3 regions of the Paenibacillus jiangxiensis genome follow, and region 2 is predicted to be linked to each of the others. Evidence: riboswitches for the same ligand, from Rfam matches in the RefSeq annotation. Region 2 holds a riboswitch; each other region holds the start of a gene.
The links. A riboswitch is a leader RNA that binds a small molecule or an ion and turns the genes downstream of it on or off. The one in region 2 is predicted to bind cyclic di-GMP.
Positions count from the first base shown of each region.

Region 1: another riboswitch for cyclic di-GMP. It lies ahead of ACI1P2_RS15995 (hypothetical protein); the one in region 2 lies ahead of ACI1P2_RS09760 (thiamine pyrophosphate-dependent dehydrogenase E1 component subunit alpha).
Region 3: another riboswitch for cyclic di-GMP. It lies ahead of ACI1P2_RS21400 (acetaldehyde dehydrogenase (acetylating)); the one in region 2 lies ahead of ACI1P2_RS09760 (thiamine pyrophosphate-dependent dehydrogenase E1 component subunit alpha).

Region 1 is NZ_JBJURI010000015.1:123,043-130,363, forward strand. It holds gene ACI1P2_RS15955 (DUF4362 domain-containing protein) at 1-619, opposite strand, end outside; gene ACI1P2_RS15960 (ArsR/SmtB family transcription factor) at 643-1,014, opposite strand; gene ACI1P2_RS15965 (hypothetical protein) at 1,123-1,338, opposite strand; gene ACI1P2_RS15970 (DinB family protein) at 1,597-2,130, shown strand; gene ACI1P2_RS15975 (DinB family protein) at 2,155-2,688, shown strand; gene ACI1P2_RS15980 (hypothetical protein) at 2,719-3,492, opposite strand; gene ACI1P2_RS15985 (MFS transporter) at 3,558-4,763, opposite strand; gene ACI1P2_RS15990 (winged helix-turn-helix transcriptional regulator) at 4,999-5,325, opposite strand; cyclic di-GMP riboswitch class I at 5,546-5,636, shown strand; gene ACI1P2_RS15995 (hypothetical protein) at 5,660-5,905, shown strand; gene ACI1P2_RS16000 (response regulator transcription factor) at 6,078-6,767, shown strand; gene ACI1P2_RS16005 (sensor histidine kinase) at 6,767-7,321, shown strand, end outside.
Region 2 is NZ_JBJURI010000007.1:165,415-172,735, reverse strand. It holds gene ACI1P2_RS09770 (isopeptide-forming domain-containing fimbrial protein) at 1-3,097, shown strand, start outside; gene ACI1P2_RS09765 (SDR family oxidoreductase) at 3,329-4,144, shown strand; cyclic di-GMP riboswitch class I at 4,462-4,557, shown strand; gene ACI1P2_RS09760 (thiamine pyrophosphate-dependent dehydrogenase E1 component subunit alpha) at 4,678-5,619, shown strand; gene ACI1P2_RS09755 (class I SAM-dependent methyltransferase) at 5,693-6,652, shown strand; gene ACI1P2_RS09750 (acetoacetate decarboxylase) at 6,639-7,321, shown strand, end outside.
Region 3 is NZ_JBJURI010000024.1:32,329-39,649, forward strand. It holds gene ACI1P2_RS21385 (pyridoxal phosphate-dependent decarboxylase family protein) at 1-272, opposite strand, end outside; gene ACI1P2_RS21390 (SDR family NAD(P)-dependent oxidoreductase) at 302-1,084, opposite strand; gene dmpG (4-hydroxy-2-oxovalerate aldolase) at 1,121-2,473, opposite strand; gene ACI1P2_RS21400 (acetaldehyde dehydrogenase (acetylating)) at 2,476-3,396, opposite strand; cyclic di-GMP riboswitch class I at 3,569-3,655, opposite strand; gene ACI1P2_RS21405 (NADH:flavin oxidoreductase/NADH oxidase) at 4,014-5,045, shown strand; gene ACI1P2_RS21410 (MarR family winged helix-turn-helix transcriptional regulator) at 5,264-5,677, shown strand; gene ACI1P2_RS21415 (ABC transporter ATP-binding protein) at 5,758-7,321, shown strand, end outside.

The DNA of each region.
Region 1 (7,321 bases), on a different contig from region 2:
TAGAGCCGCCTTCAATGGTATAAGAAGTCAGATGCACCATGTCAGGAGTATGGCTTTTCAGGCTGTTATTAAACCGCTCCCAATGGTCCAAATTGTATATTTGTTCATCCAGCTTCACAATATCTCCGTTTTGCATAGCTTGCTCCGGGCTGTAATACGTCCCCCAGATCAATTCTTTTAACTGATCAGTTGCCTTTGAGGTCAATCGATATCCCGTAGATGTGTCGTCAACACTGGTGTACATCCCAAAATCCGCTTGAGAATCGAGCCAGAGATGAAGGGAGCCATGAGACTGGACAGGGCTGAACTGGATATCATAATCCGCTACACTGACATCTAACTGCCCCTCCATTTTCTCGGCGGTCCGGAACGCTTCCTCAAAGATCTGTACCTCCTCCGGTTCGGTGTAAATGGCAAATGGAGCGTCATTCACTTTGCCGAAGGTATACGTTCTGCTTACGATGACCGTTTCTGTGTCAGAAGGGACTTGGCTTTGCTGCCCCTGTAAGGGAATTTCATCCCCACCGCCGGTTAAATCGTTAGCGGCAGGGCCGAATGTACAAACTGTAACGGCGAGGCTGAACATCCATAACAGGACAACCAGCCATCCTTTTCTCATTGCTACACCTCCACCGTTGTCAGTTACTGATGGGTAATGTGCTGATGGGTTTGCAGAAAAATCTGCTCCACATGAGTATCGTCAAGCGAGTAGAACACCGTTTTTCCCACTTTCCGGCGTTTGACGATGCGCAAATTACGCAAATAGCGGAGCTGGTGCGAGACGGCGGATTGCCCCATATCCAGCAGCACACACAGATCATGCACACACAGCTCCCGCTCAATCAGGGCGTAGATCAGCCTGATCCGGGTAGGATCGCCCAGCGCCTTGAAAATCTCAGCCATTTCAGCGGCCGTTTGTGAATCAACCAGTTTATTTTTTATGCCATCAAGAACTTCCTTGGGTTGATGGCAGTCGTTATTCCAATCTTCCTCATTTCTCAGTTCGGGTTCCACAATTATTCACCTTCCTCAAGTTCAGCCGATACTTTTCATTATACCGAAAAGGCGTAGAAATTACGAATAATATAAGAACCTGAACGGGAAGAAGGCTACTCGAATTTTTTATTTGTGTTTTTTTGCCCATACCGAGAAAGCGATGCGGGCCCCTACAATAACCAGAATCAGGATAATGCCGATAATCAGGCCAGTGTAAGTGCGTTCAGGCTCATGATATACATAGTCCGTTGTCTGCTCCGTTGTGGTCCCGGACTCGGTTGTCCCCGTTTCCTGTTGTGCTGCTGTAAGAATGACAGATGCTTCTCCATTAACGTAGTTCATGGAACTCTCCTTTCTGTGCGTTTGAGCAGTCCTTGTTCAGATTCCTGCCGGATACTTCCCATTGTAATTGAACTTAGGTCGCCAGGACAGCCTGCTGCAAGAGGTTTCATAAATCGTTCAGGATTGTCCCTTTCTTTGTGAAAAGTCGGCTTGACCCAGAGTGGAATCTGGCCAGTAAAGCTTATATTGCTTTTGGACCTTCAAGAGGGAAAAACAAACCGTACCTAGAATATTTAGAAAGATAAGGAGAGTGATGGTGTGAGCAAAAAATCATTGCAAGTGGCCGCCTTGCCGGGATATGAGCCCGAAATCGGGCGCTGGCTGTGGTGCTTGGAGGATGTCCGCAGGACCATTTTGGAAAAGCTGAACGGCCTGGCCCCTGATCTGCTGGACCGGCAACTGGAAGGAAGGCACAGCATCGGCTCGCTGCTGTATCATATTGCACTTATTGAGGCGGATTGGTTATATGTCGAGGTGCTTGAAGCCACCGAGTATGAACCGGAAATTCGTTCTCTATTTCTGCAGGAGGACAGGTCGGAGGACGGCTCCCTGGTTCATGTGGAAGGCCAAACCCTGGAGCAGCATCTCCATCGTCTGCAAGCAGTCCGCGACAGGCTGCTCTTTCATTTTAAAGGCATGGACCTTACGGATTGGAGAAACCCAAGGCAGCTTGAATCCTATGATGTAACTCCGGAATGGGTGATCTATCATTTGGTGGAGCATGAAGCCCATCATAGAGGGCAAATCTTCGAGCTTTTGCGGAATTTGCAGCCGGATCGGGTAAATGGTTAATAACATAAGGAAAGAAGGGGTGTTATGCTGAAACTGGTTGAAGCGGTTATTGAGGATATGGACAAGCAGCTTGAGCGGATCGTGAAAAGCATGGTACCCCTGGATGATTCACAGATATGGAGCAGGGCCAGGGATACAATGAACAGCATCGGCAATTTATGTCTCCATCTGGCAGGCAATGAGCGCATGAATCTGATTAGCGCCATCGGCGGGCAGACGTTTACCCGTGAAAGATCGAAGGAGTTTACTACGGAGGGAGGCATTCCGAGGGAGGAGCTGATTCGGCTTCTGACGGATACAAGAACGGAAACGAAGGAAATACTGGCTCGACTTACCGAAGAGGATCTGGACAGAGAAGTGGCCATTCATTACGGGCTGGAGGATTGGAACCGGATGCTGCGGGTGCAGGCCGAGGAGGGCGAAACCTACGAGATCAAGGAGATTGGCAAGCTGCTCGTTGCCGTCGCTGCACACTATGGGTATCATACGGGGCAAATCGTACTGCTCTCCAAGCTGCTGAAGGATACGGGAGAGCATATAACAGGACAATATCATTGAAAAAGCCAAACCGCCTGCAGCAGGCGGTTTTCACATTTTTTTGTATATATTCAGTGCTTCGGAGAGGAACTTTGTATCATAACCCGTTTTTTGATGGATTCTAACACACCATTCTTCAATAGACTCTGTTTCTGGCTCGTTGAATAACCCTTCGGTTGTGCTCAGAAAGCTTTCCCAGTCATAAAACTCCCAATGGGCGGTTTCATTTTTATAGGGAACTCTGCATTCCAATAAAGGTTCCTTCTGAACTATATTTTGGCAGACTTCTGCTGCTTGCCAAAATTCATGGATTGGAATGGGGGCAAGATGAAAGCTTTGCTGGCTGCTTTTCCCGTTCGGCCTATGGTATAGAACCGTGCATAAATCTCCAGCTGATTGCACTTGTATTTCTGCCGCAGGAAAGAAGCCTTCCAGTCTCTCTTCAGTATAATCTTCACTATCGGCATCTACCAGCACCGGATTGAGCCACTGATCGCCCAAATCGCAATAATAGCGGTGTCCTTTCTCACTTTTCGCAATAACAGCCACATGCGCATCCTCTGTTCCCATATCATGGCCAATCGGATAGGCTTCAATCCCCTCCTTTTCGAATTCATGCAGCAGCCACAATGCGAGATCAAAACAATTGCCTGTAATGCCGTACTGCTCGCGATGCTCCTTCATTTGAGCTACTTCTCTTTGTTTTTTCCCGGTATTCTTTTGAAAGTACCATGCTTTGGTTAAGGTTTCCATCGGGAAATGATCGAATTTTCGCCACACGCTCAAAATCTCGTCGGAAGCAAATATAAGCCATTCTCCTTTCACAGAGGTTTGTATTCAAAGGGACTGCTTCTCTCAACGGGAAAGAAACAGTCCTTGTTTGACATACATTATACAGCTTCCTCGGCGTGGGTGTCTTTGTCTTTTCTGGCGAGCAGCAGGCTCCAGCCTGTTAAAATAACAGCGCCAACCACCATTAAACCGCCGATCCATGAGGTGTGAATTAACCCCGGACCGTCCACAATCTGGCCGCCGAGATAAGCGCCAAGGGCGATGCCGCCGTTAAAAGCAGCGATATTGATTGCGGAAGCGACATCCACGGCCTGCGGCACAAAACGCTGGGCAAGGTTAACTACATACAACTGAAGTCCAGGCACATTCATGAAGGCAAACAGGCCCATCAAAAGAATCGTAATCAAACCCGCCACTTTAAATGGAGCTGTGAAGGCCAGAATAAAGAGGACCACCGCTTGAATAATAAACATATACAGCAGCGCCGAGAGCGGCTTACGGTTGGCAGCTTTGCCGCCGATAATATTGCCGATGGCGATCGCAATGCCGTATAGAAGCAGGAGGAAAGCTACCGTTGTCTCGCCAAAACCTGTAATGTCATGCAGCAGGGGAGACAGATACGTAAAGACGACGAAGGTGCCACCGTATCCGAGAGCCGTAATCAGGAAAGCAAGCAGCAGCCGTCCGTTGGTAATGAGCTTGATTTGATCCCGTACCGGGGTTTTGACCCCCTTCCGCAGATTGCCGGGAACGAGAATCAAATTGGCGATCAGAGCAATGATGCCAATCACGGCTATGGTTAAAAAGGCTGCACGCCAGCCCAGCTGCTGGCCGATAAACGTGCCGAAGGGCACACCGGTAATCGTAGCCACGGTTAATCCGGAGAACATAATGGCAATGGCGCTTGCCCGCCGGTTCGGCGCGACAAGGTCAGCCGCTATGGTTGAGCCGATCGACATAAATACGCCATGCGAGAAGGCGGAAATAACCCGTGCCGTAAGCAGCAGCCCGATTCCGCTTGAGAAGGCCGCAATCGAATTGCCGGCGATGAAGACGATCATAATCCAGATCAGCAGCGTTTTTCTTGGTATTCCCGAAGTTAAAGAGGTTAGCACCGGAGCGCCGAAAGTAACGCCCAGAGCATATAAAGTGACCGTTAATCCGGTCATGGTTACAGATATATTCAAGTCTTCAGCGATAAGGGGAAGCAATCCCACGCTGATGAACTCCGTTGTCCCAATCGCAAAGGCACTGATGGCCAAAGCCAGCAGCGACAGAGTACTGCGTTTATTGTCTGACGACATGTTCAGTTCCACTCCTATATATATTTTTTAGCCGGCCGGCAAATGCTATTATGGATGCTTCGCACGAAAAAGAATAGTACGTACTTCAAAGTACTATAGGCACTTACAGGTACCTATGGGAGGGAACGGGGGAAAGAAGGCGCGGATCACTGAAAAAAAGCCGGAGTCCTGAGTATCCAGGAATCCGGCTCTTCCGTTTGCAGATCGTTTATGTGGAAGGCTCGAAACATTGGCTTTAGACCTTGACTGCTTGGTCTTCTTGTTCAATATGCTTTTCGCCCCAGGCGCACATGGCATCCAGGACAGGCTTCAGGGACCAGCCGTAATCGGTCAGGGAATACACGACCTTGGGCGGAACCTGCTCAAATATTTGCCGCTTCACAAGTCCGTCATCTTCCAGCTCCCGCAGCTGCTGTGTGAGCATCTTCTGAGTAATGGCCGGCATCAGCCTTTTCAGTTCGCTGGTCCGCTTGTCGCCTTTATCCAGATGACACAAAATGACCGCCTTCCATTTGCCGCCCATCACCTCAAGGGTTGCTTCCACCGGGATATTGTAAGCCATATGTTTACCTCCTGAAAAATATAGTAAGTTGCTTTGATTTCTATAGGACTTGAAAGTATATAGGTTCTTTCAGAGATGTACATATCCGTCAAGGAACTACAATCTATGATAACACTATAAGGGGAAAAGTAAACAAGTGTGAAGAATGGCGATTTTTACGGGATCATGTCGAAAAAACACACAAAATATATTATATTATCTCAAGTGGATGTTCCACCATTTATGCAAAGGGCAAACTTGCCGAAAGGCAAGGACGCAAAGCTGCAGGCCTAAGGAAAGCATCATGGATCTATGGCGGCTGGGTTACCTTAAATTCGGAGGGAGAAATAATAGAGTGAGCAGTATTTATCAATCGGATGTGGAATTTGTATACAGACATGGAGAAACGAAGCTTGAGGAATGCCAAATAACGTGTGAAACGGGGAAGAGACCTACGATTGGAGATTTCTCCGATAAGTTCAAAGAATACGGCATTGAGACGAGACTGTATGATTTATACAGTATGACATTTAAACCTGTTGATCCGTTGAATACAAATATCATATCGATCCGGGTGATTCGGACATTTCAAATACGTTAATGATTTAAGCATTGGAGGGATTTCCTCCGGTGCTTTTTCATTTTTCGGCGGTCTTCAAAGGATCTTCACAAGTTTAGGTTAAACAGAAATGGTGAAAGTAATAGGCAGGAGGACTCTTACAATTCGGAATGGTATAATTCCGGTATAACTTGGGCGTACGGAGGGGCATGCCTTGAAAACCGTTCTAGTGGTAGATGATGAACAGAAAATTCGCGAGGTGCTGGCTTCTTATTTGCAGAAGGAGCGTTTTCATGTACTGGAAAGTGCAAGCGGGGAGGAAGCATTGACGATACTTCACAGCCAGCGGGTTGACCTGCTTATATTGGATTTGATGCTGCCTGGCATGGAAGGGGAGACTGTCTGCCGGGAGGTGCGCAAATTCAGCCCGGTGCCGATTCTTATGCTCACTGCAAAGGTAGCCCAGGCGGACCGCATCAGCGGATTGTCCATCGGAGCAGATGACTACATGATCAAGCCCTTTGATCCGAATGAGGTGGTTGCCAGGGTAAAAGCGATCCTGCGCAGGACAGATGACTCGCAGCTTTTGGCAGATGTGATCTCATTTAATGGCGGGCATCTCCGCATCGATTCGCTGAAAAATCAGGTGTACCGGTATGAAGAGCCGATCAGCCTCACACCAAGCGAGTACAAGCTGCTGCTTCTGCTCGCCAAATACCCGCAGCGCCGCTTCCCGCGGGAGGAACTGGTCGACAGGGTGATGGGCCTCAGCTTTGACGGCGATATCCGTATTATCGACCAGCATGTCAAAAATGTACGGCAAAAAATTGAGCAAGATCCCCGCAATCCGCGCTATATTCTTACGGTGTACGGCTTCGGCTACCGGTTTGGCGGTGAGGGCTGATGTTCAACCGGCTATATATCCGGCTGGCTGTGATCATTGTCGGCATGGCCGCAGGCATCCTTGTCATTTTTGCCGTGATCAGCATGTTTGCCACTCATTATCATATCTCGATGTATATGGAGCAGGTCTCACTGGCGAGTAAAAAAGTGTCTCCATTGATGGATCACCTGGAGAGCGCCCTGATTCAGTCGATCCTGCTGACAGGGTTGTTTTCGCTGCTGTTGGCGCTGATTATTGGTGTTTATTTTGCAAAACGCATCTCCCGCCCGCTGGTCCGCATGAAACAGGCCGCCGAACGGATCAGCAGGGGCAGCCTGGACGTCCGTATCAGCACGGAAGGCAGGGATGAGATCGCGGAGCTTGGTGCTTCCCTGAACAGGCTGTCAGAACAGCTACAAAGACAGCAGCTGCTGCGCATGTCCATGTCGCAGGATATTGCCCATGAGCTGCGCACACCGCTAACGACGCTGAAAAGCCACATGAGGGCCTTGGAGGACGGAGTCTGGGAGCCGACGCCCGCGCGGATTCACTCCTGTCTGGAGGAGGTGGAGCGC
Region 2 (7,321 bases):
GGACAAGCCGGGCACCATCGTCAAGGTTTATCCGCGCGCAGCCGATCTGGTGTCCAATAAGACGGCGGTCATTCAAGAAAAAGCGCCTGGCAACACGGACGCTGTACATCCCGAAGTAGGAGATACGCTGCAGTACACGATTCAGACGCGGAACACCATCGCAGAGAGCGTGGTGACCAATCTCACCATCTCGGATACGGTTCCCGCAGGATTGGAGTATGTCCCGGGAACTCTGACTGTGGATGGGGTCTCCGTCAGTGACGACGAAGGAGACGATGCAGGGGATTATGCCGGCGGAGGAATTATCGGCCGGTTTGGCGATGTGATGGATACCGACTGGCACACCGTTGCCTTCCAGGTGAAGGTGCTGCCTGGCCAAGCGGGCAAGGATATTCCGAATACGGCGACAGTCAGCGGAGACAATGTCAATACTCCGGACCAGCCGGGCACGACTGTGGGAATTTATCCGCGCGCAGCCGTTCTGGAGTCAAATAAAACGGCAAGCCTTCTGGAGAAAGCGTCCGGCAACACGGACGCGCAGCATGCCCAAGTGGGAGATACGCTGCAGTACACGATTCAGACGCGAAACACGAACACAGACAGCATAGTGACGAACCTCACCATCTCGGATACGATTCCGGCAGGATTGGAGTATGTCCCGGGAACTCTGACCGTGGATGGCGTCTCCGTCAGCGATAGCGAGGGAGATGACAGCGGTCACTATGCCGATGGTCAGATTGCAGGCCAATTTGGCGATGTGACGGATACCGCCTGGCATAGTGTTACCTTCCAGGTGAAGGTATTGCCTGGCCAAGCGGGCAAGGAAGTTCCGAACACCGCTGTCGTTGGTGGGGACAATGTCAATACTCCGGACCAGCCGGGTACGACGGTCGAAGTTTATCCGCGTGCAGCCGTTCTGGAGTCCAATAAAACGGCAGCACTTCAAGAAAAAGCGTCCGGCAATACGGACGCGGATCATCCAGAAGTAGGAGATACGCTGCAGTACACGATTCAGACGCGGAACACCGTCACAGATAGCGTGGTGACGAACCTCACCATCTCGGATATGATTCCGGCAGGATTGGAGTATATCCCGGGCAGTTTGGCTGTGGATGGGGTTTCCGTCAGCGATAGTGAGGGAGACGACAAGGGTTACTATGCTGGTGGTCAGATCGCAGGCCAGTTTGGCGATGTGACGGATACCGCCTGGCATACGGTTACTTTCCAGGTGAAGGTATTGCCTGGTCAAGCGGGCAAGGATATTCCGAATACGGCGACAGTCGGTGGGGACAATGTCAATACTCCGGACCAGCCGGGCACGACCGTCGAAATTTACCCGCGTGGATCTGCTCTGGAGTCTAACAAAACGGCAAGCCTGCTGGAGAAAGCGCCCGGCAACACGGATGCGCAGCACGCAGAAGTGGGAGATACGCTGTTGTACACGATCCAGACCCGCAACACGATGGCGGATAGTGTGGTGAACAACCTCACGATTACGGACGAGGTTCCGGCAGAGCTGGAATATGTGCCGGGCAGTCTGAGTGTGGATGGCGTAACCGTCACTGACAGCGAAGGGGACGACAGCGGCTATTATGCCGGCGGTAAAGTGGTCGGCCAGTTTGGCAGCATCACGGATATGAATTGGCACACGGTTCAATTCAAAGCCGTGGTCCGGCCGGGACAAGCAGGCAAGGATGTTATCAATATCGCCCGGGTAAGTGGCGACAATGTGGAGACGCCGGACAGACCACGGGAAGAAGTACAGGTCTATCCGCGGAACCCGCAGATTGAATCGGAGAAATCTGTAACGAACGTGGATGCAAGCAAGGCCACGTATGAAGTCGGGGACACGGTGGCTTATACGATTCGTACAAGAGCGGTCGTGAACGACACTTATCTGGAAAATCTATCGATTACCGATACGCTGCCTGCGGGACTGGAGTACGTGCCAGACAGCCTGAAGGTGGACGGTATGTCCGTGACGGATGCTCAGGATAGCGATGCCGGTCATTCTGTTTCCGGCGAAGTGTACGGCTCATTCGGTAGCGTAGATGATATGAATTGGCATATGTTGGAGTTCCAGGCCATTATCCAGACGGGATACGACGGCCAGGTGATTCAAAATACAGCGCTGGTGACTGGCGATAACATTGATCAACCAGGCGAGCCAACGGAGAAAATAGCCGTTGAGGAAGAACCGCCTGTAGTCATTCCGCCGGTAGATCCACCAGTGCAGCCGCCAGTTGATCCACCAGTAGACCCACCAGCACCACCGGTAAACCCGCCTGTAACTGAAGATCCGGGTAGTGGGGGTTCAGGCGGTGGCGGTGGTGGCGGAGGTTCGCACGATGACGACGCTGTCGATCCGGCTTCCCCAGTGCTTGAATCCGAGAAATCGGCGAAAGATGTGAACGGAGGCAGCATCGAAGTCGGCGATGTGATTGAGTACACGATTCGCACACGCAACACCGTAGAGGACAGTGTCGTGACCAATCTGGAAATCTCGGACGCCCTGCGTGCCGAGCTGCAATATGTGCCAGGCATGCTGAAGGTGGACGGCATTACTGTAACCGATGCGCTGGACAGCGACAAAGGCTCATACGTCAATGGCATGGTGAGTGGACAGTTCGGCGAGGTTACAGATACGGACTGGCATACGATTGTATTCCAGGCCAAACTGGTGGCAGGCCAACCGGGCCAAACGATACAAAACGTAGGTGAAGTGAGCGGGGATAATCTGGACGATTCGGATACGCCGTCTGAAGACATCATCATTGGCGGCGGAAGCGGCAGCAATCCCGGCATACCGGGAGGAGAACCGAACGACGGCTCTTCCTCCGGCAATCCAGACAACCCGGGCTGGGGAGGTTCGGATTCCGGTTCCACAGACTCCGGTCAGTCCAGAAGCTCGGGTGGAACTGGAGGAAGCGGGCAATCCGGCACCTCGGGTGACTCGGAGAGCGGAAGCTCCTCCAGCAACGGGGATGGCACTGGCAGCAAGCTGCCGGCAACTGCAACGAATATGTACGGCTATTTGCTGGCCGGATGCCTCATCCTGCTTGCAGGCCTGTTCCTGCTGAGAAGAAAGAAAGCTTAACCGGTAAGATGAAAAACAGACTGCCCTCAAGCATGCATTACTTGGGGGTAGTCTCTCCTTTACCTAAAACTTGGTAGGTATGTCCTATTCAAAAACGGGATCTCGTCCAATATCATTATGGCAGCATTATACTTTGTACGATCATAGCAAACCCGTTGATTTGGTTTTCGAGGGCATATGTTTTGCGAGCGTTCCCAAAAAATACACCAATGATTTGCAGGAGGGCAAAACATGAAAACAATTATGATTACGGGTTCATCGTCTGGAATTGGAAAAGCTGCAGCCAGGTATTTTGCAGATCAGGGATGGAATGTGATTGCTACCATGCGTTCACCTGAAAGAGAAACCGAACTGTCGCGGCTGGAGAATGTTTTGGTAACGAGGCTCGACGTTGAACAATTGGAAACGATTCAAGAGGCATTAAGGGCAGGTTTGGAGCGATTTGGCACAATCGATGTCCTGTTAAATAATGCCGGTTACGGAGTTCTGGGCATCTTCGAGGCGGCTTCATACGAGCAAATTCGAAAGCAATTTGAAGTAAATGTACTCGGCCTTATGAAGGTGACCAAGAGCATTCTTCCTCATTTTAGAGCTAATAATAGTGGAATAATCATCAATTTATCTTCAATGTCCGGAAGAGTGGGGCTGCCTTCATTTTCGCTTTATCACTCTACTAAATTTGCAATTGAAGGCTTCACGGAAACTTTATCGTTTGAGCTTGCTTCTCAAAATATCCGGTTAAAACTAATTGAGCCTGGTGTGGTCAAAACGGACTTTTTTGGCAGATCTATCGATTTATTGTCCATTGAGTCTTTGCCAGATTATCAGGAATACTCCCAATCGGTTCAGCCCTTGGTGGAGGCAATCATTAACACGGACAGCGCATGCACTCCGGAAATGGTGGCGGAGACCATCTATCAGGCGGCAACGGACGGTACAAAGCAGTTGAGATATGTAGTTGGAGAAGATGCGAAAGCGTTATTGGAGCTCAGGAAAGAGATCGGCGAAGAAGCTTTCATCCAGCATATCACGCAACAGTTTTCCTGACATCAACCAAATCACAGATACGTCACAAGGTCTCTGGTCCGTCAGAGGCCTTTCTTGCTGTTTCTGGAGCAGGAAAAATTCCTTCCATATCCAAAAACCATAGCATAGATAAACGAGCAAAATTTGCCAAAAAAATTCCAAAAAAATTCCAATAAAAACCAATCAAATGTACCACGGAATACGTTATTTACGCATATGCCCCTACATAACGAAGAAAAGCGAACATTGTCGTATGCTGAAAAATATGGTAATGAAGCCCTATTCCAAAAAAGTAAATATCATGAAACAATATACAATATATTACAACTTTATACTATGTACGATAATGGCAAACCCGTTGAAAGGCGGTGACGCAAAGCTATAGGGACTAAGGCGGATAGTACCACAATCCTCTATGTCAGCCAGTTACCGAATACGTCGGAAACCTCCGTCTATTCATTTTCAGGTAACACCAGATGAAACCAAGAAGGGAGGTTTTTTGTTTGCCCAACAAGCATCGACAACTCGGTTTGTCGAATCAGCAGCTTCTGGATATGTACCGGGATATGGCTCTGGCACGGAAAGTCGACGAACGGCTGGGATTGTTTCATCGTGCTGGAAAAATCCCTTTCCACATGTCTTGTCAAGGTCATGAAGCCGCACAGGTAGGTGCGGCGTATGCACTGGATATGACGAAAGATTTTCTTTGCCCGTATGATCGCGATATGGGCATGGCCATTGTTTTCGGCATGACGGCAAAGGAACTGATGCTCACCGCTTTTGCCAAGGCAGAAGCTGCGGACAGCGGCGGGCGGCAAATGCCTGGGCATTATGGCAGTAAAAAAAATCGTATTCTTTCGACTTCCGGCCTCACTACCACTCATGTCCCGCATGCCGTAGGAATCGCCTTGGCCGGCAAAATACGGGGAGATCATCCTGTCGTGTTAGTCGCTTTTGGAAATGGAGGCAGCCATCGGGGGGAGTTTCACGAAGCAGCAAACTTTGCAGGAGGACACAAGCTTCCGGTCATTTTTTTCTGCGAACAGAACCAGCCCTATGGTCTTTCGGTTCTCTCCTCGAAGCAGACGGTACGTGATAGTGTTGCAGATCGGGCAAAAGCATACGGCTTTCCTGGCATCCGTGTGAGCGGCAATGATCCCCTGGAAGTATACAGGGTCACGAAAGAGGCCGTCGACAGAGCGAACAGAGGAGAGGGTCCTACGCTGATCGAGGCCGGTCTCTACCGCCTGGCTCCTTATCCAAGCGATGACGATGATCAAGGATATCGTTCCAGTGAGGAAATAGAGGAAGCCGAGAAGTACGACCCGCTTGAATCCTTTAGCCGTTATCTCAGAAAATCCGGGATATTGGAGGAACACGCAGAGCAGGAAATTCATGATCGAATCGTCAGGGAAATCGACGAGGCCGCGGAATATGCGGAACTTACCCCAGACCCAGCCCTCGAAGATATCTTTAAACACGTTTATTCAAATTAGGAGAGAATAGAGCCCAACTGCCGAATTGAATGGAATGCCGCAATCGTTAGGAGTCTTTCAGGGAGGGAAACTAATGGATCAGACGATTGAAAAAGAGTTTTTTGAAGATGTTGAAATGAAGATTAATCAAGGCCAATACTCTGAAGCATTAAGTACGCTTTATGATGGATTAAGAGACTTACGTCAACAGTACTCAACAGAAGATTGGACCCAGTTTATCCCCCGATATCGTGAACACTCCATAAGCCATTTTTTCTTGCAAGAACCACTATCCCGTCGAGCATTTGAAAGACCGCGCGGTTATGCAGGTGATCCCATAATGCTGGACCTGCAGTATGACTTTGAAAAGTTGGAATCGTCCCCCTACGAGAATGAAAAATCAGAGATTGCCGATTTTCTATATTACGACTTAAACCGCATGGCTCATGCCAATAATGCTAACCGCGAAAGAAGACGTATCCTTTCCAGCAAAATTAATCAAACCTCAGAACGTGTTGCGAATCCTTATATTCTCTCGGTCGCTTGTGGTCACTTAAGAGAAACATCAGATTGTGCTGCGGTGCAAAACAAAACGATTGGAAAATTTGTCGCCATTGATCAAGATCAGGAGGCTCTTTCGGTTGCTGCAGAAGCCATAAAGGATTTTGGCGAAGCGATCCCAGCCTCAGTTGTTGACATCATCAGAAATAAAGTCCCTCTTCCCACTTTTGATTTTATCTATTCCATCGGTGTATATGATTATCTTCCAGATAAAATTGCTAAACGATTAACGAAAAAATTATTTCAACTGCTCAATCCAGGCGGCCGCTTGTTAATCATTAACTATCATCCGGGCTCTCCCACAATTGCTTATATGGAAGCTGTGATGGATTGGTGGCTCATTTACCGTAATGAGGATCAAATGCAAGAACTATTAGAAGAACTCCCCAAAGAAGATATAAATGATGTGGATATATTTGTGGAAGATCACGAGACAATTATTTTTATGGAAATCGAAAAGCGGAAAGGTGATGACAAGAATGAAGAAAAGTGATGTGCGCAAGCAAATGTCGACTCCATTGGGGGCTCCTGCTTTTCCTGTCGGACCTTATTATTTTCGTAATCGGGAGTATCTGAACATTCTCTATCGTACGGATATGGAAGCTCTGAGACGTGTAGTCCCTGAGCCGCTTGAAATTGATGAACCTTTGGTCAAATTTGAGATCATGTACATGCCGGATGTGACCGGTTTGGGGGCCTATACTGAATCAGGCCAGGTGATACCGGTGAGCTTCAATGGCGAGAAGGGCGAATACCTGCATGCCATGTACGTGGATAATCATCCTGCGATTGCTTCCGGACGGGAGATCAGTGCATACCCGAAAAAACTGGGCTCTCCAAGACTGTACATTGATTCGGACACATTAGTCGGCACGCTGGACTACGGATCTTTACGTGTGGCCACCGCAACAATGGGATATAAACATCAGCCTCTCGATCCGGAGAAGGCTCGTCAAGAGATTATGCAGCCAACGTTCATGCTCAAAATTGTGCCGAGCTATGATGGAAATCCGAAGGTATGCCGATTGGTTCGTGCTCAGATCAAAGATTTGACCATTCATGGTGCCTGGACGGCCCCGGCCAGGCTGCAATTGTTTGCCCATGCGCTGGCCCCGATGGCAGATCTTCCCGTGCTTGAGGTTGTATCCGCATCACATATTGT
Region 3 (7,321 bases), on a different contig from region 2:
AGGGGGAGGGAGTGCAGAAGTGACAATAGCTTATGATTGACCTCTTCCATAGGAATGCCTGCTGCCGGTATTTTGCTTGACCATATAAGTTCACCATTCAAGTCACCTTGTCGGCGGTTACTCTCCATGAGATATACATGATCATGAGCTTTAAGCCGATCGATGCCGATCAGGATTTGCTCGATCCATTTCAGAAAAGCTGCTCTCTGCGAATCATTCCCGTCTGAACCAGGGTACCGTGTTCCGATGTCAGGCTTGCTGTCGTACAACATCCTATCCCCTCCCTGTGTGCTTGTATTACCTACAAAGCAGGCCCCGAGCCGCCGTCGATATTTACGGAGGTACCTGTTACATAAGAAGCAGCCCCGGATGCCAAAAATGTAATCACTTTTGCCGCTTCGTCCGTATCCCCGATCCTGCCGAGCGGAATCTGATGGCGGGGATCCCGTGCATATTGCTCCCAGGTGAAGCCTGGCTCCTCCCGTTTCCATCGTTCCTCAATCTGTCCGCTTCGGATCACGCCGATGCACACCGTATTTACTCGGATCTGATCGGGAGCCAGGTCCCGGCTCATCGCTTTCGTCAAGGCCAGTCCGGCAGCGCGGCTTACGGAGCTTGGCATGGAGGAGGCTGGTGGTGTCTTGGACAAAGATGTAGTGACATTGATGATCGCTCCGCCTCCGGCAGCCCGCAAATGCGGAACGGCAGCCCGTGATACGCTGATAGCAGCCAGCAGCTTTAAATCCAGATCGGAGGTCCACTGCTCATTGCTGATCTGCTCAAATGGCTTCGCTGCCGCAGTCCCCGCGTTATTCACCACAATATCGAGCCGTCCGAAGCGGCTTACCGTATCGGATACCGCTTTTTCGCAGTCCCCGGATGTAGTGACGTCAACTTTGATCGTTAGCACCTCAGAGCCGGACCGGTCCCGAATGTGTGCCGCCGCCGTGGCCAACGACTCTTCGCTGCGCGCGCATATGGCAACCCTGGCGCCCTCGGCGGCAAGTGTTGCCGCCGTCTCCAGGCCGATTCCTTTGCTCCCGCCGGTGATCAATGCAACTTTTCCCTTAAGACCCAGATCCATGATGTGTCCCCTTCCTGTTTCCCAACTTATTGAGCATCAGATTATATATTCCTCGCGAGCCGGAGTGAAAATGTCCAAAGAGACCGTGTCTTCGACGGCATAGACGCTGTGTTCCAACCCTCCGGGGATGACAAAGCTTCCCCCTGCCTTTACTTCATACTCCTCTCCGTTACAAGTGACCCTGACCCTTCCCTCCAGAATGTAAAAAATCTGTTCATGTTCATGGCTGTGCAGAGGAAAAGTGGAGCCATGCGCCAATAGATGTTCGACAAGCATCAGTTTCTCATTATGGGCAAGGACTCTTCTCTCGACCCCCTGGAATGGATAAGTAACCTCGACTTGATCACGGTCTCTCAGCATGGGATTCAACCCTTTCATCGGAGTATTGGACTTTGAAGCGGCAAGCTCACGGACAACCTCAATAATGATGTCTTCCTGCCCGGCTATAATTTTTCTTCTGCCCAGCTCAAGGAACACTTCGTGGGGATCCACGTTATATTTTTGGGATAAACGCTCCACAGGCTTTGCAAAGCCTGAAAACACACCGGCCAATCCGCTGATCACACTGATGGAGTTAATGGTGGGCACTTTGTCTATGAATGCTTTTTCTGCTACATTTGCACCCTGGAGGAGCTTGGACAGGTCAATGTTCGTGGTGTAGCCCAATTTATGCAGCACGGGAATCAGCACCTCTAATTGGGTGTTACCTGCTCCGGCTCCGAATCCCCGCATCGTGGCGTCCAGTATTTGTGCGCCTGCCTGCAGAGCGGCAACCGAATTGGCGACGGCATGGCCCAGGTTGTTATGTGCATGAAAGCCGACCGGAATCGTCAATACGGCGGTGAGCGCGCCAATCCGCTCCGTGACGTCATTCGGCAAATAGGCTCCGGCGGAATCCATGATGATGACTCCTTGTGCGCCGTATGACTGCATTTTCAAGGCTTCCTGCACCAGCAGCCCGACGGATGCCATATGGCTCATCATCAGCACGCCATAAGCTTCCCGCCCCTGGCTCAGGGTATATTCGATATGTCTCTTGGTGATGTCGGCCTCCGTACAATGAGAGGCAACCCTGACCGTATGCACGCCCATCTCGATGGCCTTTTTCAGGTCATGGATGGTGGCCAGGCCGGGAATGACATGGATTCCTATTTTGGTTTTACGCAGGGTCTGGGAGGCCAGGATGAAGATTTCCTCATCCGAAACCAGGGATTCCCCCAGCTGCAATGACGAAGCCCCCAGGCCGTTGCCATGGCCTACCTCGATGACAGGGATGCCGGCTGCCTCCGCCACAAGCATGTAAGTCTGCATTTGCTCTTTGGTAAACTGGTGCCGAACGGCATGGGAGCCGTCTCTTAAGGTTGGATCGCTGATCAGCACGGTCGTCATGCTTACGCACCTCTCTCGATCCCTGTCAGCTTGAAGGCGTACTTTTCCGCAATGGCGATGGCTGCGCAGTTAATGATATCCAGATTTCCGGCATACTTCGGCAGGAAGTCCCCGGCTCCTTCCACCTTAACCATAACGACAACTCTTCCGTCCTCAATGGAAGGAGGGATAATCAACTGATAGCCTGGCACATAAGCCTGGATTGTGGAAATGATCCGATCCAGATGCTCTTTTAGCGTATTCAGATCAGGGTCATGGACCTTGGCATAGACGGTGGTTTGCATATCGACGCAGGGCTCTGCGGGATTTAAATTCAGAATGGCTTTGGCGCGGCGGGCGCCGGAGAATTTTTTGATCGCTTCCTCGGTGGTTTCGATGTATTCGTCGAGGTTGGATCTGGTGCCGGGGCCGGCGCTCATGGAGGCAATGCTGGATACAACTTCAATATAATCAACCTGACTATGGGATTGTCCGACCGCATATGCCACCGGCACGGAGGCTTGTCCTCCGCAGGTAACCATATTCACGTTGTCGAGAGTCAGGCATTCGTGCAAATTTACGGCAGGAACGCACATGGCTCCGATTTTTGATGGCGTCATATCGATAACAAACTTCCCTAAACCTCTGAGAATTTTCTCGTGCTGTATATGGGAATACGCTGTAGTGGCATCGAAAACAATATCATACATAGAGGCATGTTCTATCAAAGCGTCAATTTGCTGATCGGAAACGTGTACGCCGAGCTCTCTCGCGGTGACCATTCCCCGCGATTCCGGATTTCTCCCCACAAACAGCGTGCACTCCAGGTAAGGGGATCGCATTGTCTTCTTCAGCAGATCCGTCCCGATGTTACCGCTGCCAATAATCGCAACTTTGACCTTATTGTTCATGTGATACTGCTCCTTTGCAGTTAGATGTGCGATATGGTTTAATGCTCTGCAGTGCCAAGAAACCCATCAAAAATCAATACATCCATGTTACTCCAACATCAAAAAATCCGTTTTTATTCCTTAAAGATCAAAAATTTACATTTTCGAACGCAAAAACACCTCCTTCTTATCTGATAATGGAATAAGACGGAGGTTTTCCGTCGTATTCGGCAGCTGGCTGGCATCATGGTATTCCACCTAAGCCCCTATAGCTTTGCGTCCCCGTCTTTCGGCGGGTTTGCCTTTATCGTACGAATTTCATTGCTGTCTAACCGTGTTGTATGATGTCAATTTACCAATACAATGGTTATATGGGAATAGGAGTTTGGAACTATTTTCCTCAAATTTTCTTTTTTTAGGGCAAAGAAATAAAAATTTTAAGTTCTTTTGATTCATGAAAAGCAGGACCCTCGAGCTGATAGACGCTCACAAAGACAGTATAAAAAATGATACTAGGGAACATGGATGTGAGTACTTGTGTGGGGAATCGTAACATATGATAATAAATTGTGCGCAACTAACTTGAGTTGCAGTGCAGTGAAAAGGCATTAAATGTATGTTTCGTAAACCTGTGGTTGAAACTATGGGACAGGAACCAGGGAGGGATTACCATGTCAAAGAACATACTGTTCACGCCTTACACCATTAAAGGCTTGGAGCTTAAAAACCGGATCGTCATGGCGCCGATGTGCCAATACTCGGTGACGGCAAAGGACGGCATTCCGAATGACTGGCATTATGTCCATTACACCAGCCGTGCTGTGGGCGGCACAGGATTGATCATTATAGAAATGACAGATGTTGAGCCTGATGGCCGCATTTCAGACTATGATCTGGGTTTGTGGTCGGATGAGCATATCCCCGCTTTCCGCCGTATCGCCGATGGTGTGCATGAGCATGGAGCGAAGCTGGGCATCCAAATTGCCCATGCCGGCCGCAAGGCGGAGGACGCAGCCGAACCGGTTGCCCCGTCGGCCATTGAGTTTCCTGGTGGAGAGCCGTACAAGAAACCGCGCGCGCTGACAACGGAGGAAGTACAGGAGATGGTGAGGAAGTTCGGGGAAGCGGCGCGCCGTGCTGTAGCGGCAGGAGTGGATACGATTGAGATCCATGGAGCACACGGCTATCTCATTCATCAATTTCACTCCCCTCTCACCAACAAGCGGGATGATATCTACGGACAAGACCTTTCACGCTTCGGTGTAGAGGTCATTCAGGCGATCAAAAAGGAGATGCCTGAGAATATGCCGCTGCTGTTCCGGATCTCCGCTGTGGAGTATGCGGACGGAGGCTACGATATCGATCATGCGATCGAATTGCTCAAGAAATACCGTGATGCAGGCGTGGATGTTGTTCACGTCAGCTCCGGCGGCGAAGGGACTCCTGGAGCGAGAAGACCGGGCAACCATCCCGGCTATCAGGTTCCGTTCGCCCGGCAGATCCGTGAGGAGGTTGACATTCCGGTCATTGCCGTCGGAAGACTGGATGACCCGGCCATGGCGCAATCGGTCATTGGGAACGGAGACGCCGATCTGGCGGCGGTGGGGCGCGGCATGCTGAGCGATCCTTACTGGGCTGTACATGCGGCGGTAACGCTCAGCGAGGATCATAAAGTTCCGGTGCAATACGAGCGGGCGTTTTAATGGATAGGCGCCGATAGGTGTCGTGCAAGGTCTTATAATAACCCGGCCGAGGGATTCAGCCGGGTTATTTCTTGTGTTGTTTTTTCGTCTGACCAGTATCATCTGCACCTTAATTTGGCGGAAAATAGAGGGAATCCCCGTATGGGTTTGACACAGCAGCAAAGATCTATTATTATCTCATAGTGTAAGATAAATTTTAGAAGGTGTGAGCCATGCAATTGGATTATAAAGCATTAGCTGTAGAACTCTTTGAATACGCCGCCCAAGCTCGCAAACCGCCGCTGGATGATGGGAGAAAGCTCTTTTCGCGCGGGGAAATGGGGATCCTGATCCACCTGAATTTCCATAAAGACGGGTCCACCTCCGGAGAATTGAGCGAATACTTGTCCGTCAGCACGGGACGGGTGGCAACAGCGCTAAAGAGCCTTGAGAAGAAGGGGTTTGTTGTGCGTCGTACCGATGCGGATGACAAACGAAGGGTGATCGTATTTATTACCGATGCCGGCCGGCAATTTCTGCTTGACAGACGTAACGAAGGAATTGCGTTAACCGAGAAAATGCTGCGCAGGCTGAGCGAGGAGGACGCCAGGGAGTTTGTCCGCCTGGTAAAGATCATGGCTTCCAAGAGTTAATAACCAATGCAGTTCATTTAAGGGCTGCATGATATTTTTGCCAAATGTCTTACACTATAAGATAAAAGGAGAGCAACCGGATGGTGAAGATTTTCAAATACCTCAAGAGGCATGAATGGATGCTCGTGCTGTTTAGCTTGGCTTTCATCGTTGTACAGGTATGGCTTGATTTGCGGCTGCCGGATTATATGGCGGAAATTACAACCAAGCTGCAGATGGAAGGATCGAAGATATCGGATTTGCTTATTCCCGGCGGTTATATGCTGCTGTGTGCTGTCGGCAGTATGATCGCCTCGATCATTGTCGGTTACTTCGCCGCCAGGGTGGCGGCAGGGCTGGCCATGCGTCTGCGCGGCATGGTGTTTGACAAAACATTGTCATTTTCCATGGAGGAGATTAACGGCTTTTCGACGGCAAGCTTGATTACCCGCTCAACGAATGATGTTACCCAAATTCAGACTGTGGTTGCACTGGGGCTGCAGGTGATGATCAAAGCGCCGATTCTGGCTGTCTGGGCCATCGTAAAAATTGCGGATAAAAATTGGCAGTGGACCGCCTCCACCGGAGCGGCCGTAGCCGTGCTGATCCTGATGCTGAGTGTGATCATTATTTTTGCGTTGCCAAAGTTTAAAAAGATTCAACAGCTTACGGATAATCTGAACCGCGTAACCCGTGAAAATTTGACAGGGCTGCGGGTGGTTCGCGCTTATAATGCAGAGCCTCATCAGGAAGCCAAGTTCGAGCAGGCCAACATTGAATTAACGAAAACGAATCTGTTTGCGAACCGGTTAATGGCGATGATCGGACCGGGAATGACCTTTATTATGTCCGGCCTGAGTGTTGCCATCTACTGGATCGGAGCTTATCTGATTAACGCGGCGGCTGTGCCTGACCGTATCACACTGTTCTCGAATATGGTCGTATTCTCCTCCTACGCGATGCAGGTGGTCATGGCCTTTATGATGGTCAGCATGATCTTCATCATGATGCCCCGTGCGTCGGTATCCGCCAAGCGGATCATGGAGGTGCTGAATACCGAAGCCAAGATCGTTGACGGGAAGGAAACGGCAGGAAAAGCGGAGTTGACAGGCCAGGTGGAATTCCGCAATGTCAGCTTCAAATATCCGGACGCGGAGGAGCCGGTGCTGCGTAACATTAGTTTCACCGCCAGAAGGGGCGAAACGGTGGCCTTTATCGGCGCTACAGGCAGCGGCAAAACCAGCGTGATCAACCTGATCCCCCGCTTTTATGATACGACAGAAGGAGAAGTGCTCGTTGACGGTGTGAATGTCAAAAACTATACACAAGAAGCGCTTCATAACAAAATCGGATATGTGCCGCAGAGAGCTGTGCTGTTCAGCGGTACGGTCACTTCCAACGTGGCGTACGGTGATAACGGGAAGGGTGCCAACGGGAAGCCGGGAATGTCCGAAGAGCTCGTGAAAAAAGCAGTCGAAATTGCCCAAGGCGCCGAGTTCGTGGAGAACATGGAGGGCCAGTATGAGGGGCAAATTGCCCAGGGCGGAACCAATGTATCAGGCGGTCAGAAGCAGCGGTTATCCATTGCGCGTGCGATCTACCGCCAGCCGGAGATTTATATTTTCGATGATTCCTTTTCGGCGCTTGATTACAAGACAGACCGCA